DNA from 2 places in the Arthrobacter sp. Y3221114 genome. Region 1 is predicted to be linked to the other one. Evidence: riboswitches for the same ligand, from Rfam matches in the RefSeq annotation. Region 1 holds a riboswitch; the other holds the start of a gene.
The links. Region 1 has a riboswitch for cyclic di-AMP ahead of AC5RV3_RS12190 (M23 family metallopeptidase). Riboswitches for the same ligand answer to the same signal wherever they lie in the genome.
Positions count from the first base shown of each region.

Region 2: linked by a shared signal. The riboswitch ahead of AC5RV3_RS12630 (C40 family peptidase) and the one ahead of AC5RV3_RS12190 (M23 family metallopeptidase) in region 1 are both predicted to bind cyclic di-AMP.

Region 1 covers NZ_JBNHHW010000005.1:69-4,536, reverse strand. The annotation lists gene AC5RV3_RS12195 (NlpC/P60 family protein) at 1-551, opposite strand, end outside; cyclic di-AMP (ydaO/yuaA leader) riboswitch at 655-829, opposite strand; gene AC5RV3_RS12190 (M23 family metallopeptidase) at 947-1,714, opposite strand; cyclic di-AMP (ydaO/yuaA leader) riboswitch at 1,720-1,931, opposite strand; gene AC5RV3_RS12185 (iron-dependent transcriptional repressor DtxR) at 2,030-2,725, opposite strand; gene serC (phosphoserine transaminase) at 2,974-4,107, shown strand.
Region 2 covers NZ_JBNHHW010000005.1:95,204-105,716, reverse strand. The annotation lists gene AC5RV3_RS12640 (MBL fold metallo-hydrolase) at 1-552, shown strand, start outside; gene AC5RV3_RS12635 (aldehyde dehydrogenase family protein) at 662-2,125, opposite strand; cyclic di-AMP (ydaO/yuaA leader) riboswitch at 2,550-2,714, shown strand; gene AC5RV3_RS12630 (C40 family peptidase) at 2,718-3,635, shown strand; gene AC5RV3_RS12625 (MDR family MFS transporter) at 4,055-5,587, shown strand; gene AC5RV3_RS12620 (HNH endonuclease signature motif containing protein) at 5,884-7,665, shown strand; gene AC5RV3_RS12615 (hypothetical protein) at 7,763-8,146, opposite strand; gene AC5RV3_RS12610 (ferritin family protein) at 8,458-8,925, shown strand; gene AC5RV3_RS12605 (family 1 encapsulin nanocompartment shell protein) at 8,922-9,743, shown strand; gene AC5RV3_RS12600 (SDR family oxidoreductase) at 9,850-10,500, shown strand.

The sequences.
Region 1 (4,468 bases):
CAGCCGCCGTGGATGGCCTGGCCGTTGCCGACGTAGATGGCCACGTGCGCCACACCGGCACCGCCGTTGGCGTAGTAAATGATGTCGCCCGGCTGCGGCGTGGACACCTGGGTGCCGTAGGCAAAGAACTGTGCGGGGGCAAGGTCGCCCACCGCGAAGCCTGCCGCGCGCAGGGCGTTTTCGACCAAGGCGGTGCAGTCCTGGCCGACACCGATCTGGCCGTAGGCGGCCGCGACGATAGCGCCGGCGGCGCCGCTGGCGGCAGCCTCGCCGGCCTTTTTGACGGCCTTGGGTTCGTTCGATCCGGCGTCGTTGCCGGTCGTGGGCTCGATTTCGTTGGAGACGGCCTGGACAACTGCCTCCGGCGCGGGGGTGGAGGTGATCCCGGCACGTTCGAAGGTCAGCTTCACGGCTGCGGAAGCCTGCACGGCTTCCACCTGCACGCGGGCCGGGGCGTCGACCCCTCGGTCAGCGGTGACAGCCTGGGCCGGGATGGTACCGGTCAAAACCAGGCCGGTAGCGGCGGCGATCACGGCACCCTGACGTCCCATGGTTCCCGCATTCGCGGACACAGCCTTGGAAATCGTCTCAAGCGGGCTCGTGCGGACGGGGGTCGCACGATGGCGGCCCGCAGTAATGCTCTTGGACACGGTCTGTACCTCTCCCAAATGCCTGCGAAGTGAGCTGTCGGGTTCGGATGGGAGTTCATCCGGCCGGGCCGGCTTGCGGGCTGGTGGCCCGGGCCTGATCGGCTTTACCCCAAGGACACCGTGCGATGTCCGGGAAGTGGTTCCCCCGCCTCTGCCATGCGAATCGGTGCGAACGAACTTCGGGCGACGGCAGAGTTCGGCATTCCGCCCGAAGGTGCCAGGCTGTTGGCGACTGGCACGGGTGAAACCTTATAACAGTTTGGGGACTGTGTCACGTTCCGGTTACGGCGTGTTGGTCACAGCCACCCGGTGGGGTCCACCAGCTTGTCGTTGACCATAACTTCGAAGTGAAGGTGGCAGCCGGTTGAAGCTCCAGTCGTGCCGCTTTGGCCCACCATCTCCCCGCGCTGCACGGTGGCGCCGACCGACGTGTCGATGGTGCTCAGGTGGTTGTAGGTGGTCTTCAGGCCGTTGCCGTGGTCCACCACGATCCGGTTGCCGCCGCCGCCGACCTGGAAACCTGCCTCGACGACGGTTCCGCCGGCTGCCGCGTGGACCGGAGTCCCGCAGGCTGCTCCATAGTCCTGGCCGGTGTGCAACTCCCCGGCATAGCCGGTGATGGGACTGACGCGGTAGCCGAACGGCGACGTCATGGTCAACTCGTCCATCGGCTGCGAGAGGGAGCCTTCGCTGCTGACAACCTGCGCGTTGCTGCCGGAAGCGACCATGACCTGCTTCAGCTTCGTGTCCGGGTCGAACTTGCTGGTCAGCCCGGCACGCTCGAACGTCAGGCGCGCTTCGGTGGCGGCGGAGATGCTGCTGGCGGCCGGAGCCTCCTGCGGGGCGTCGGCGGTGGCGCCGGCCGTCGTCGGGAGCATCACGGTCAGGGCCATCCCGGACGCGGCTGCGACGATCGCGGTTTTATGCCCGACGTCGCGTGCGGCTGCTGCTACCGGCGACGGCGCCGGCTGGGCGCGGCGGCGGCCGGGGGTCGCGGCACGTGGGCGTGAGTGTTCGACCGGGGCGGATGAACGGCGCCGTCCCGAGGCTTTGTGTCCTGCCAAAATTCTTTACCTCTCCAAAGCGCCTGCGAAGTTAGCTGTCGGATTCGAGTCAAGAGAAAACTCGGCCGCACCGCACAGAGCGTCTGTGGAACGATTCACCTACGCTCTGCCGCTGCGGCTTCACCCCAAGGCAGCGAACAAACTGCCGCTTGGTGGGTCCTCCGCCCCTGTCTCACGGATACACGCCTCCGCCGACAGGGTTCGGCTTGCGGAGGGTGTGGGATCGATGTCTCGATACCCGGGTCAACTATACGTAAAACACCCCGAAAGTAATAAATCCGTTATCCGCGGTGCGTGTTTTCAAGGGTCAACGTTTCATCGCATTGATACAAAGATGTGCGCGGCAACTTCCGGAGGCAGTTCCAAGGCCCCTTCGATCCCCGGCACGCGCACGGAAATGTACTCGCCGGCAGTCTCCAGCTGAAGGCTTGCACCGGGCTTCAAGCCGCCCTCTTCCAGCTGGAGCAACAGTTCCGGCTCCACCTGGATGGGCTCCGCCAGCCTGACGATGCTGACCTGTTTATCGGCCGTGTAGCTGCCCATGGCCTGCGCGAGATTGAGCACGCCGGAGGTGAACTCTTCGGCCGGCTGGCCCCCGAGCGCTTCCAAGCCGGGGATGGGATTGCCATACGGCGAAACCGTCGGCCTGCCCAGCAGTTCGTAGAGCCGCTGCTCGACCCGTTCGCTCATCACGTGTTCCCAGCGGCAGGCCTCGTCATGAACGTAGGCCCAGTCCAGTCCGATGACGTCGGAGAGTAACCGCTCGGCCAGCCGGTGCTTGCGCATCACTTCGGTCGCTTTGCGCCGGCCCAGTTCGGTCAGCTCCAGATGCCTGTCGCCGGTGACGACCACGAGACCGTCCCGCTCCATCCGCCCGATCGTTTGCGAAACCGTCGGGCCCGAGTGGCGGAGCCGCTCGGCGATCCGGGCGCGCAGCGCAACGATGTTCTCTTCTTCGAGCTCGAGGATAGTGCGCAGGTACATCTCGGTAGTGTCGATGAGATCAGTCAATGGCTTCTTGCTCCTCGGCGCGGTGAAAAGGCTGCTCCAGCAGCATGCATGAGGGTGTTTTCCCCTCCCCAGCCTAGCCTGTTTTCCGTGCCGGACCGGCAGCTACGCCGCGGGCTGACGCGCCATGCGGCCAACGCAACAATGCCGGGTTCAACTAACGGCGGCCCTCGGCGTTGGGGCAGAATGAAACGGGCGTTCAACGGCGAACCGCCATCGAGATCATTGCCCCCACGCCAGGAAAGGTATTCATGAGCGATACCCAGTCCATCAGCATTCCCGCCGATCTGCTCCCGAAGGACGGGCGCTTTGGCGCCGGACCGTCCAAGGTCCGTCCGGAACAGGTCGACGCCCTGGTCGCCGCCGGCCGGAACCTGCTGGGCACGTCGCACCGCCAGGCACCGGTGAAGAACCTCGTGGGCAGCGTCCGCGAGGGGCTCAAGGCGTTCTTCAAGGCGCCGGAGGGTTACGAGGTCATCCTGGGCGTTGGCGGCTCGACGGCATTCTGGGACGTTGCATCCTTCGGACTGGTGGAGCAGAAGGCCCAGCACCTGTCCTTCGGCGAGTTCAGTTCCAAGTTCGCCGCGGCCACCAACAAGGCCCCTTTCCTGGCCGAGTCGAGCATCATCACCTCGGAACCCGGCTCCCGGCCGGAGCCGCGGTCAGAGGCCGGCGTGGATGTTTATGCCTGGGCGCAGAACGAAACTTCCACCGGTGTGGCCGCTCCGGTGCAGCGTGTGGATGGTGCCGACGACGGCGCGTTGGTCCTCATCGACGCCACCTCCGCAGCGGGCGGGCTGGACGTGGATGTCACCCAGAGCGACGTCTACTATTTCGCGCCCCAGAAGAACTTCGCCTCCGACGGCGGCCTGTGGCTGGGCGTCTTCTCCCCCGCAGCGCTGGAACGGGCGGCTCGGATCGGTGCCACCGACCGCTGGATTCCCGACTTCCTCAATCTTGAAACGGCCATCGACAACTCGCTGAAGAACCAGACCTACAACACGCCCGCGCTGGCCACCCTGGTCACGCTCAATGCGCAGATCGAGTGGCTGAACGGCAACGGAGGCTTGGACTTCGCTTCCGGCCGCACCGCCGATTCGGCAGGACGGGTGTACCAGTGGGCGGAGGCTTCCGCGGTGGCGACCCCGTACGTGGCTAACCCGGAGCACCGCTCCAACGTCATTGCCACGGTGGACTTCGACGATTCGGTTGACGCCGCAGCGGTCGCCAAGGTGCTGCGCGCTAACGGAGTCGTGGATGTGGAGCCGTACCGCAAGCTCGGCCGCAACCAGCTGCGCATCGCCACCTTTGTCGCCGTGGAGCCGGAGGACGTCAGCGCACTGCTGGCCTGCATCGACTACGTGGTGGACCGCCTGCAGGGCTGACTCCACCGACGACGCGTCGATTCGCTAAGGTCCGGCTTCCGTTCGCGGCAGCCGGACCTTTTTGGTTGGCAGCAGTTGCGCAGCCTTGGCAGCGTTACGCAGCAGCGATGCGTCAGCAGCGCTTCATTGGGATCTTTACTTTGGTATCTTGCGTCACCAGCGATGCCTCAGCAGCGTTTCATTGGCACCTTACGTTGCCAGCGCTACCTTGGCAGAGTTACGTCAGAGCGTTGCCTTGCGACGTTGCGTCAGCAGCGTTGCGTCTCCAGCGATCCCTCAGCAGCGGTGCGTCACCAGCGTTACACCGCCCGTCCAGCGAGCGTGAAGCTCCACCTCAAACTGTCCGAGGCAGCCGGTAGCG
Region 2 (10,513 bases), 98 kb from region 1:
AGTCTGCGCCCCTCGCCGCTGGATTTGTTCGATGCACAAGACATCGAGATTCCGGCTGCCAGCGGTTACCACCCCAACGACAACCCGACACCTGACATGGAACCGTTCAAGGTCTTCGAAGACGGTGCAGTTAAAGTCATGGCAACGCTCGTACAGCACCCACCTGTCGCCCCTGCGTTTGGATTCCGTTTCGAGACCGCTAACGGTTCGGTTGCGTTCTCGGGCGACACGACGTACACACCGAATATGGTGAGGCTTGCCCGGGACGTCGACCTGCTCATGCATGAAGCCCTGGATTTTGACTACATTGACATGCTCTATGCCGGCCGGACGGATGAGGTATCCGTCGCTTCCCGCGACCATCATTACAAGTCTCATACGTCCGTTCAGGACGCTGCCCGTATTGCGGAGAAGGCAGGAGCAAAGCAACTGGCTCTGCACCATTTGGTGCCTGGGATGGGTTGGGAAGGGGTGACGGACCAGGCAAGGGAGTATTACTCCGGCACCTTTCATGTACCGGCTGATCTCGACGTGATTACCTTGCGCCCGTAACCCGCCTGCCCAGGCGGGTCACCGCCGTCGTCCACTCACTGGTTCGTCCTGTCGCTGGCTGTTCAGGGCCTTCTGCCCCAACGTGGAGTGTGGGAGGCCCTGAACATCCCTAGAACGGGTACTGCGCGTGCCCGTTCTGCTGGATGGTGATCCAGCGCTCCTCGGTGAACGAATTGATGCCGGCCTGCCCGCCGAACTTGCCGTAGCCCGACTCGTGGATACCGCCGAACGGGGCCATCGGTTCATCCTGCACCGGCTGGTCGTTGACGTGGCTAATGCCGGTCTTGAGCCGCTGCGCCACCTCGATGCCTTCGGCCAGGTTCTCGGTGATGACCCCGGAGGTCAGGCCATAGTTGGTGTCGTTCGCCAGCTTCACCGCCTGTTCCGGGCCATCCACCTCCATAATGGTGGTCGCGGAGCCGAAGATCTCCTCGTCGTAGATCCGCATCTCCTCGGTGATCCCGGAGAGCACCGTCGCGGGCACCACGGCCTGGGCCGCCTTCCCGCCGCCGGCCAACACCGTCGCGCCCTTGGACACGGCGTCGTCGATCAGTGCGTACTGGCGGTCCGCCGAGGCTTGGGTGACCTGCGGTCCGATCACGGTGTCCTGCTTCATCGGATCGCCGGTGGGCAGCTTGGCGACCTTCTCCGCAAACCGGCCCGAGAACTCCTCGGAAATGCGGCGGTCCACGATCACGCGGTCCACCGACATGCAGATCTGCCCGGCGTTCATGAACGCGCCGAAGGCCGCAGCCTGCACGGCGTAGTCGACGTCCGCGTCTTTGAGCACCACCAGGGAGTTCTTGCCGCCGAGCTCAAGCACCGCAGGCTTCAGGTTCTGCGCCGCCAGCGTGCCGATGATACGTCCCACCTTGGTGGAACCGGTGAAGTTCACGTTCCGCACGCGGGGGTCGGAGATCAGGGTGCTCACCACCTCGTTCGCGTCCGCCCGGTCATTCGTGATGACGTTCAGCACCCCCGCGGGCAGGCCCGCGTCCAACAATGCGTCCGCCAGGAACAGGCCGCAGGACAGCGGCGCGTCCTCGCTGGGCTTGAGCACCACCGTGTTTCCCACGGCCATCGGGATGGCCATGGCCCGCATGCCCAGGATGAACGGGGCGTTCCAGGGAGACAGCGCCGCCACCACGCCGTAGGGCTGCCGGACGGAGAACGAGAACTTGCCGGGCAGGTCGGTGGCCAGCACGTCGCCGCGCGGCGCGGTGGTGGCTGCGGCTGCCGAGCGCAGGATATTGGCGGCCAACTGGACGTTGAACCCGGCCCAGACCGCCACACCACCCACCTCGCCGGCCATCAACTCGATGCCCTGCTGCATCCGTTCTTCAAACAGGTCGGCAGCTTTCAGGAAGATCTTCGCCCGCTGGGTGGGAGGCGTTGCGGCCCACGCGTCGAAGGCCGCCGACGCCGCTTCGACCGCTCGCGTGACATCTTCCGGCCCGGCGGCCGCGACGGTGGCATAGGGCTCGCCTGTGTAGGGGTTGATGTCCTGGGTGGTCTTGCCGGAGGCTGCCGGGACGTGCTCGCCGTTGATGATCAACTCACGCGTGATGGGCATGGCGCTCATTCCTTTCCGAAGTGGCTGGGCCACGCCGCCGGCCACAGCCGAAGCACCGGCCGTCCCCGCGGCCCGGATAAGGCGGAGCCTACTCCCGCCGCCGGGCCCGGACAATGGCCGCTCTGTTGCAGGGGGAGAGCGGCCCGGATCGACGACGGCCGTGATGCTCCCCACTCTTCCGGGCGCCAGGGCACAGGAAAGCGCTGCGAACGAGGCCATTTTGTTCCCGCCCATGTACTCCCCACCGCCCTCGGTCGCGCCGCAATCCGGAGCAAGAAGCGGGTGTCATTCGGTGACTTTCAGGTTACCCACAGGTAAATTTCAGGGCTTGGACAGTTACCGAACCGTTATGTACTGTTTTCAACACATCGGCGATCATCCGCTGATGTCCTCGGAGGGTATTGCCTAGCTCTGCCAGCCTTTCCGGGTTCGTTCGCTAGACATCTGGCAGAGGCGGGGGACCCACTTTCCGGGCCCCTCTTGGGGCTCTTGGGGTTAAGCCGTACGGAGTGCATACCGCGCTGCCGCACGGCCGGGTGACTCCCACCCGAACCCGACAGCTTACCTCGCAGGCATTGGGAGAGGTATCTTCTTGCTGCTCAAAAACAATCGCGCACGCCACCGTGCCACCCCGGTCCGCAACACCACCGTGGCCGGTCTGTCCCACGCCGTCTCATCCCGCGCCGGCACCGTCGGCCGCGGCGCCGCCGTGGTCACGGCCGCCGGTGGCCTGATGCTGGGGGCCGGCCTGCCGGCCAACGCCGCCGCCGATGTCACGGTCCCGACCTACGGTGCCGCCGACGCAACCGGCACCGTCGCCGCTCCGGCCAACGCCGGCTTCGAGGTGGAGCGCGCTTCGGTGAGCAGCTCCGCTGCCGACGCCGGTGCTGCTTCCGGTGCCACCACGCACACCGTGGTCGCAGGCGACACCGTCGGCACGATTGCCGCCCAGTACGGCAAAAATGTGCAGGACGTGCTGGCCATCAACGGCCTTGGCGCTTACTCCATCATTTACCCGGGCGACCAGATCGCACTGACCGGATCCGCGCAGGGCACTCAGTCCGGTGGCGGCCCGGCAGCCCCGGGCAACGGCGGAGCCGCTACGACCCTGGCTGCGTCGACAGACGCCGCGACGGTTTCGCTGGCCAGCGCCGACATCAAGCCCGCCTCCACCGGCGGCAACCAGAGCATCGTGGACATCGCCATGTCCGCCCAGGGCACCCCCTACGTCTGGGGCGGCACGTCTACCGCCGGTTGGGACTGCTCCGGCTTCACCCAGTGGGTCTACGCCCAGGCTGGCGTCGATCTGCCCCGCCTCAGCCAGGAACAGGGCAGCGCCCTGACCCCGACCAGCAACCCGCAGCCGGGCGACCTGGTAGTGCAGAACGGCGGCGGCCACGTGGGCATCTACCTGGGCGGCGGCAAGATGATCAGCGCCCTGAACCCGAGCCAGGGCACCATGGTGCACGACGTGAACGCCATGCCCGTTACCGGTTACTACACGATGTAACCACCCCTCATACTCCTGGAACGGCTTCCCCCCAACGGCCGGTCCAGGATCACAGGGAAGCCTCGTCGGCCTTGCGCCGGCGGGGCTTTTCCTCTTTAAACGCGCAGCAGGACTTCGCCTCCTTTTTGTCGCGCAGCAGGACTTCGCCTCCTTAATGTGCGGCGGGCTTCTCCTCCAGCGGCGGGCTTCTCCTCTTTAAGCAGACCTAATGTGAGGCCTCTTCGCGCTGCGCCCTCCCCCGCCGGTCGGAGGTTTTCTCCCGGCGGCGAGCATCGGCGTCGTTGTTTATTTGCGGTTGCCGCGCTCTGGGAATAGGAGTCAGCGGGGGCAGGTTAAGCTACTACTCTGCCGTACGCTCGGCGTTCTTGGGCCATTTTCGGCCGCCTGCAACAGCACGAACTCCACCCGAGGATCCTCCCGTGAATAAAGAACCGTCGACGAAAAAAGCCTCGGCGCAGCCCGGATCAGACAACGGCGGCGGGTTGACGGCTGATGAATTGCGCCGGAACCGCCGCGTGATTGGCATCCTGTTGGTCTCTGCGTTCGTGGTGATCCTGAACGAGACCATCATGTCTGTCGCGCTGACCGAGCTGATGGATGACCTCGGCATCAGCGCCCGCGCGGCCCAGTGGCTGACCACGGCGTTCATGCTGACGATGGCGGTGGTCATTCCGGTGACCGGATTCCTCCTGCAGCGTTTCACCACGCGTCAGGTTTTCACCGCTTCGATGGCGCTGTTCTCCGCGGGAACGCTGCTGGCCGCGCTGGCTCCGGGGTTCGAGGTGCTGCTGGTGGCCCGCGTGGTGCAGGCATCGGGCACGGCGATTATGATGCCGCTGCTGATGACCACGCTGATGAACCTGGTGCCTGCCGAAGACCGCGGCAAGACCATGGGCAACGTCTCGATTGTCATATCGGTGGCGCCGGCCATCGGCCCGACCATTTCCGGCATCATCCTCAACACCCTGTCCTGGCGCTGGATGTTCTGGTTGGTGCTGCCAATCGCGCTGGGCATGCTGGTTGTCGGCAACCGGCGGATCCAGAACGTGACCGAGCCCCGGCCGGTGCCGCTGGACCTGCCCTCCGTGGCGCTCTCCGCCATCGGCTTCGGCGGGCTGATTTACGGCCTCAGCCAGGTCGGCGCCGGGCAGGGGACAACGACGGCGGGGCCGGGCACGAGTGCCGCCATGTGGGCTGCGTTTGCGTTCGGCGGCGTGGGACTGCTGGTATTCCTACTGCGCCAGGTCCGGCTGCAGCGCTCGGAGAAAGCGTTGCTGGACCTGCGGACGTTCCGCTCCGGCAACTTCTCCGTGTCCGTTGGGCTGATGGCCGTCAGCATGGCCGCACTGTTCGGCACCATCATTTTGCTCCCTATATATATGCAGCAGGTCCTGGGGCTCGAGCCGCTGCAGATCGGGTTGATGCTGCTTCCGGGCGGGCTGTTGATGGGCCTGCTGGCACCGCCCGTTGGACGGCTCTATGACAAATTCGGCCCGAGGGTCCTGCTGGTGCCGGGGACGACGGTGGTCAGCGCCGTGCTCTGGTTCTTCTCCACGGTCAGCGAGAACACCGCCCCGCTGACACTGCTGGTGGCGCACATCGTGCTCAGTGTGGGCCTGGCGCTGCTGTTCACGCCGCTGTTTTCCGCAGGTCTCGGCTCCGTGCGGCGGCAACTGTACTCGCACGGAAGCGCCGTCATCGGCACCGTGCAGCAAGTGGCCGGGGCAGCGGGCACGGCCATGTTCGTCACCGTCATGTCCATGCAGGCGGCTGTACTTTCCGCCGAAGGTGCGGCATCCACGACGGCGGTGGCGGGTGGAGTGCGGATGGCCTTCCTGTCCGGCGCCCTCATCTCGATCGTGGCCGTGGTGGCCGCGTTCTTCATCCGGAAACCGGTCGAGGAGCCCGCCAAGGATGCGGCGGCCTTGGAAGGCGCGCCGGTCGCCCACTGAAGACGGAGGTTCACCGGGATCTGGATCGGGAGGCCCGCCGCGCTCAGGAGCGGGGAGGTCCGGCCACATCTGCCCGGTCGAGGTCCCTCTGGAGCTCGAGGTCCGGCGGCATCAGCCGCTCGAGGTTTGGCCGCGCCCCCTGTTGAGGTCCGACTGCACCCAATGAGAACGCCTGGTTCTCGAGGCCCTTGCTCGAGTGCCTCCACTTCTTCTCCACAGAATGCGCCACGAACTTTTCATCCACATACCAGCCCTTGCTTCTCCTACCCTGTTCGGGGGCTTCATAAGCTGTATCTATGGCGATTGAGGCGCTGGATGAGGCTCCGGAAGCAGGGCAGGATGATTCCGCCCTGCTAGCCCGGATCCGCGCCGAGGTCGGTGAACTAAATAATCGCCTTCGAAACGAAGGGCTGACACGCAGTACCAAGTCGGTGGCCAAGACGGCGGCACAGGTTGAAGAGTTGGCCAACATTGTTGGCCAAACCCAGCTGATCGTCGCCGGCATCATCAAGGCGCAAAACATCGCCGCCGTTGGAGAAACGGACAAGCCGCATGACCCCGAGGAACCGAATCATCGTCTGCGCGGCGCCTACAAAACGAACGAAGACTATCTGCGGGCGAAGCTGGGCATTCCGAGGCAGGAGGCCGCACGACGGTTCCAACTCGCGGAAGCCACCGAAGCCCGCCCGGCGCCTCAGGGCAAGCCTGTTGCGCCGCCCAGGCTGCCGGTGCTCGCGCGTGCAATGGATGAAGGAATGGTCTCCGGCCAAGCCGCAACTCTGATCCGGAAGGCTGTCGACGGGTTGCGTCGCACTGCCGACCCGAAACAGCTCCGCGAGATGGAAGAGGCACTGGTTCAGCATGCCTCGGATTACGACGCCGACTCGCTGAGGCTGCTGATCCGGCATTGGGAGGGCGGCCTCAACCCAGCCGGTGCCGACCTCGGGCCTGCCGAGCTCAAAGCACGCCAGGGCCTGTTCTACCGCGGTCGGCGCAATGGCCTGCACTGCTACGAAATTAACGCCACCGATGAGCAGAACGAGGTTCTTGCAACCGTCTACAACACCGCCACAAACCCCCGCTTGAGGGATGGGACGGCCACAGCCGTGGCAGTAGGATTTGAAGCGGTTGACGCACCCAGCACAGACTCTCAGTTGAACGGCGCTATCAATAACGCCGACGACTTCGTCACCACAGACGCTCAGGACCCCGGACCGGACGCCTTTGTTGACGCAACGGTAGAGGACGGGCGTACCCGCCAGCAGAAGCAGCTCGACGGACTCATTGGCGCCTGCAAAACCGCGCTCACCACGGATTTGCTGCCCGCCGCTGGCGGTCGCCGCCCGCAGCTGCTGGTCACCATCGACTACAAGGACTTGGCCTCCGACGTCGGACGTCCGGGAACCAGCACCTTCTCCGGGCCGCTGAGCGCCAAGACGATTCGGCGGATAGCTTGCGATGCCGACATCATCCCGGTGATCCTCTCCGGCACGGGTGCGATTCTGGATGTTGGCCAAACACAGCGGCTGTTTCCGAAGTACATGCGGCTGGCGATCATCGCCAGGGACGGAGGTTGCGCCTTCCCTGGCTGTAATGCGCCCTCTCCTTGGACGGAAGTGCATCACATCCAGTGGTTTGAAAAGGGTGGTCCGACCTCTGTCGACAATGGGGTCTTGGTTTGCGGGCACCACCATCATCTGCTGCATCAAGGAAATTGGCGGGTCGAGGTGATCAAGGGCGTGGCTTGGTTCTTACCGCCGCTCAGTGTCGATCCAGCACAAAAGCCGCTCCGCAACCACGTGTGGATGAAAGACGCGCGGCTGCCCGAACGCCTGCCCGAGCCGGCGGCGGTGGGCTCAGGCTCCCGTCAGTCAGGCGGCCCTTCACCTGGTGGAGACCTATTAGACCCTGACGCGGCGGCCCTCAGGACGCCGATCCGCCAGTCGGGTCCGCTGAAGGTCCCCATGCAGTCGGAACTCGATATCGGAATGGATAGCACCGCGGGAGCCACCGCGCCCGGCAGAAGTTCCAGTCCATTTGACGGTTGGCCGGCCCAGCCTGAAACTCCCCCGTTCTGACAGCCGGCGTTGTCGCAGGGACCCCGCGCCGCAGTCGGGCCTAAAGGCTTTCCCATTCCGCGCAAGAGCGGTTGGGAGTAGTCAGGCGGTTGCCTAACTAGCCAGCGCCGTTGTTGTGGCAGGCCTGCTGCATGGAGGCCAGGGCGTCGGCCGGAATCTGGTCGCCGGATTCGGCGATCTGCGACATCGGGCCGGTGATCTCTGCAGGAACACCGGCTGCGTCGGCGGCGGAAACCAGACCCGCGAGCATCTCCTGTTCCTCTGCACCGATGCTTCCGTCCTGAATCGGGGCGCACACCTGCTTGACTGCTTCCCCGACCGCTGCGTTGGCCAAGTTGGACGCGGCTTCGTTCACGGCCGCGGAAGCAGAGCTGGCGGCTTGGTCGACGGCGTCGGAGGCGGCCTGTTCGACCTGCGCACACCCGGTAGCAAGCAGAGCGACGAGTGGCAGCATGAGCAGTGCGGAGTTTCGACGAATCACCCTGCAACTTTACTATGCCGCGGTTGCGTTCCTGCGCGGGCTCCGCCAGCGGGCTTAGCCTGGACCCTGGGCCGACCAGCGCCAGCACGCCCCTCGGCGCCCGGACAATGGCCGATCCCGGACCCGTCAGAGATGGCCACGTGCTCACAGCTCGGCCTGCCGGCAGCCGCCGATCGCTGCCTGGGCCCAGTCGTCGCACCCTCGGCTGACCGCACCAACCAGGGCCTTCGGCCAACCAGCCGTCAAGGGTAGTCAGCCAGCGGGGCCGTGGCTACGCTGGCAAAGAGGCACAACCTCACGGAGGAATCCAGATGGGCTTTGACCAGTATCACGAACCCGCCGCAGAGCTCTCCGCCGAGACGCGGACCTTTGCGCGTATGTGCGCCAACCTTACAGAGGAAGCCGAGGCCATCGGCTGGTACGAACAACGGATGTCGCTGGAGAAGGACCCGGAATCGGTCGCCATCATGGAGGACTCCCTGGCCGAAGAGTTCAAACATTTCAGCATGGACTTGGAGTTCCTCCTTCGGAGGAAGCCGAAGTGGCGCCAGATCGCCCGGGGAACCCTCTTCCAAGACGGCGACATTGTGGCCAACGGCGGAGCGGCCGAGGCAGCAACTGCTGCCGGTATAGGCACGGAGGGGCCGGTTCCAGTCTCTGCTCATGGGCCCGCTGGCCGCTCTCCGTCGGGTGCGGCAACTCATACGTCCCCTCGCCGGGGGCCGGCCGGTTCTGATTCGTCGCTGGGAATCGGCAGCCTCAAGGAGGACTTCTCATGACCATGGATCACCTGCTGCGCGAGCATGCCCCAGTCTCCGACGGTGGTTGGGCGCTGTTGGACCGCGAGGCCAAGGAGCGACTCACCGTTGCCCTCGGCGCCCGCAAAATGGTGGATTTCGCCGGTCCATTCGGCTGGGAGTATTCGGCCACAAACCTTGGCCGCACCGAAAGCATCACGGGGCCGGCACTGGCCGACGGCGTGACGACGCGACGGCGCGGCGTGCTTCCCTTGGTGGAGCTGCGGGCACCTTTCAAGGTTTCCCGGTTGGAACTGCTTGACCATGACCGGGGTGCGGCCGATGTGGACCTGACGGACTTGGCCGAGGCGGCGATGCAAATTGCCATCGCGGAGAACGCGGCCGTATTCCACGGCTGGAGACAGGTGGGCATTGAGGGGGTCACGAGCGCCACCCCGCATTCACCGGTGCCTCGCGTGGCTGACTTTAATGACTACCCAAAGCGCATTGCCAAGGCTGTCTCGGCCCTGCTCCAGGCCGGCATTGGAGGTCCGTTCGGCCTGGCACTCGGCCCAGGGCATTACACAGCCGTAGTAGAGGCGACCGAGCGCGGCGGCTATCTGTTGTCCGAGCACCTGCGCAAGTTGCTGGGCGGTCCGATTGTTTGGGCGCCGGGAGTCCGCGGGGCCATAGTGATGAGCCTGCGCGGCGGGGACTTCCTGTTTGAATCCGGCCAGGACCTCTCGGTTGGCTACGACCGGCACGATGAGGAGTTCGTCCACCTGTACATCGAGCAGTCCTTCAGTTTTCGGGTGGCCACGCCGGAAGCCGGGATCCATCTCACCGGCAGCGACGGCTAGGACAGCGGAACCGGACCCCATTCCGTGGAGGTCTGGCCGGCGCACCCGCCCGACGGAACCGGGGTACAAGGCATAGATTGGGATGGACCACACCGAAAGGAACCCCATGTCACGCATTGCCATTTTCGGAGGCCACGGCAAGGTCGCGCTGCACCTGTCCCGCATCCTCACCGCGCAGGGCCACGAAGTCAGCTCCATCATCCGCAATCCGGACCACGTCGCCGACGTCCGGGACACCGGAGCGGTGCCCGTGATCGCCGACGTCGAGACGACGACCACCGACGATTTAACAGACCAGCTGCGCGGCCACGACGCCATCGTCTGGTCGGCGGGCGCAGGCGGAGGCAATCCCGCGCGGACGTATGCGGTGGACCGGGACGCGGCCATCCGATCGATGGACGCAGCCGTGGCGGCCGGGGTGCAGCGCTACATCATGGTGTCTTATCTGGGCGCCGGCAAGAACCACGGAGTGCCGGCGGACCACGCGTTTTTCCCGTACGCAGATGCCAAGGCCGCCGCGGACGACTACCTGAAGTCCTCGTCGCTGGACTGGACGATCCTGGGGCCGAGCTCGTTGACGTTGCAGCCCGCGACCGGGAAGATCCAAGCCGGACCGGGCACTCCCGGCGGTGAAGTGAGCCGCGAAGACGTTGCAATGGTGGCGGCCGAAGTACTGGCGGTGCCTGCCACGGCAGGCAAGGTGATCGAGTTCATCAACGGCGGCACGCCGATCAGCGAGGCCGTCCGAAGCGTGTGATTTTAACCATAGA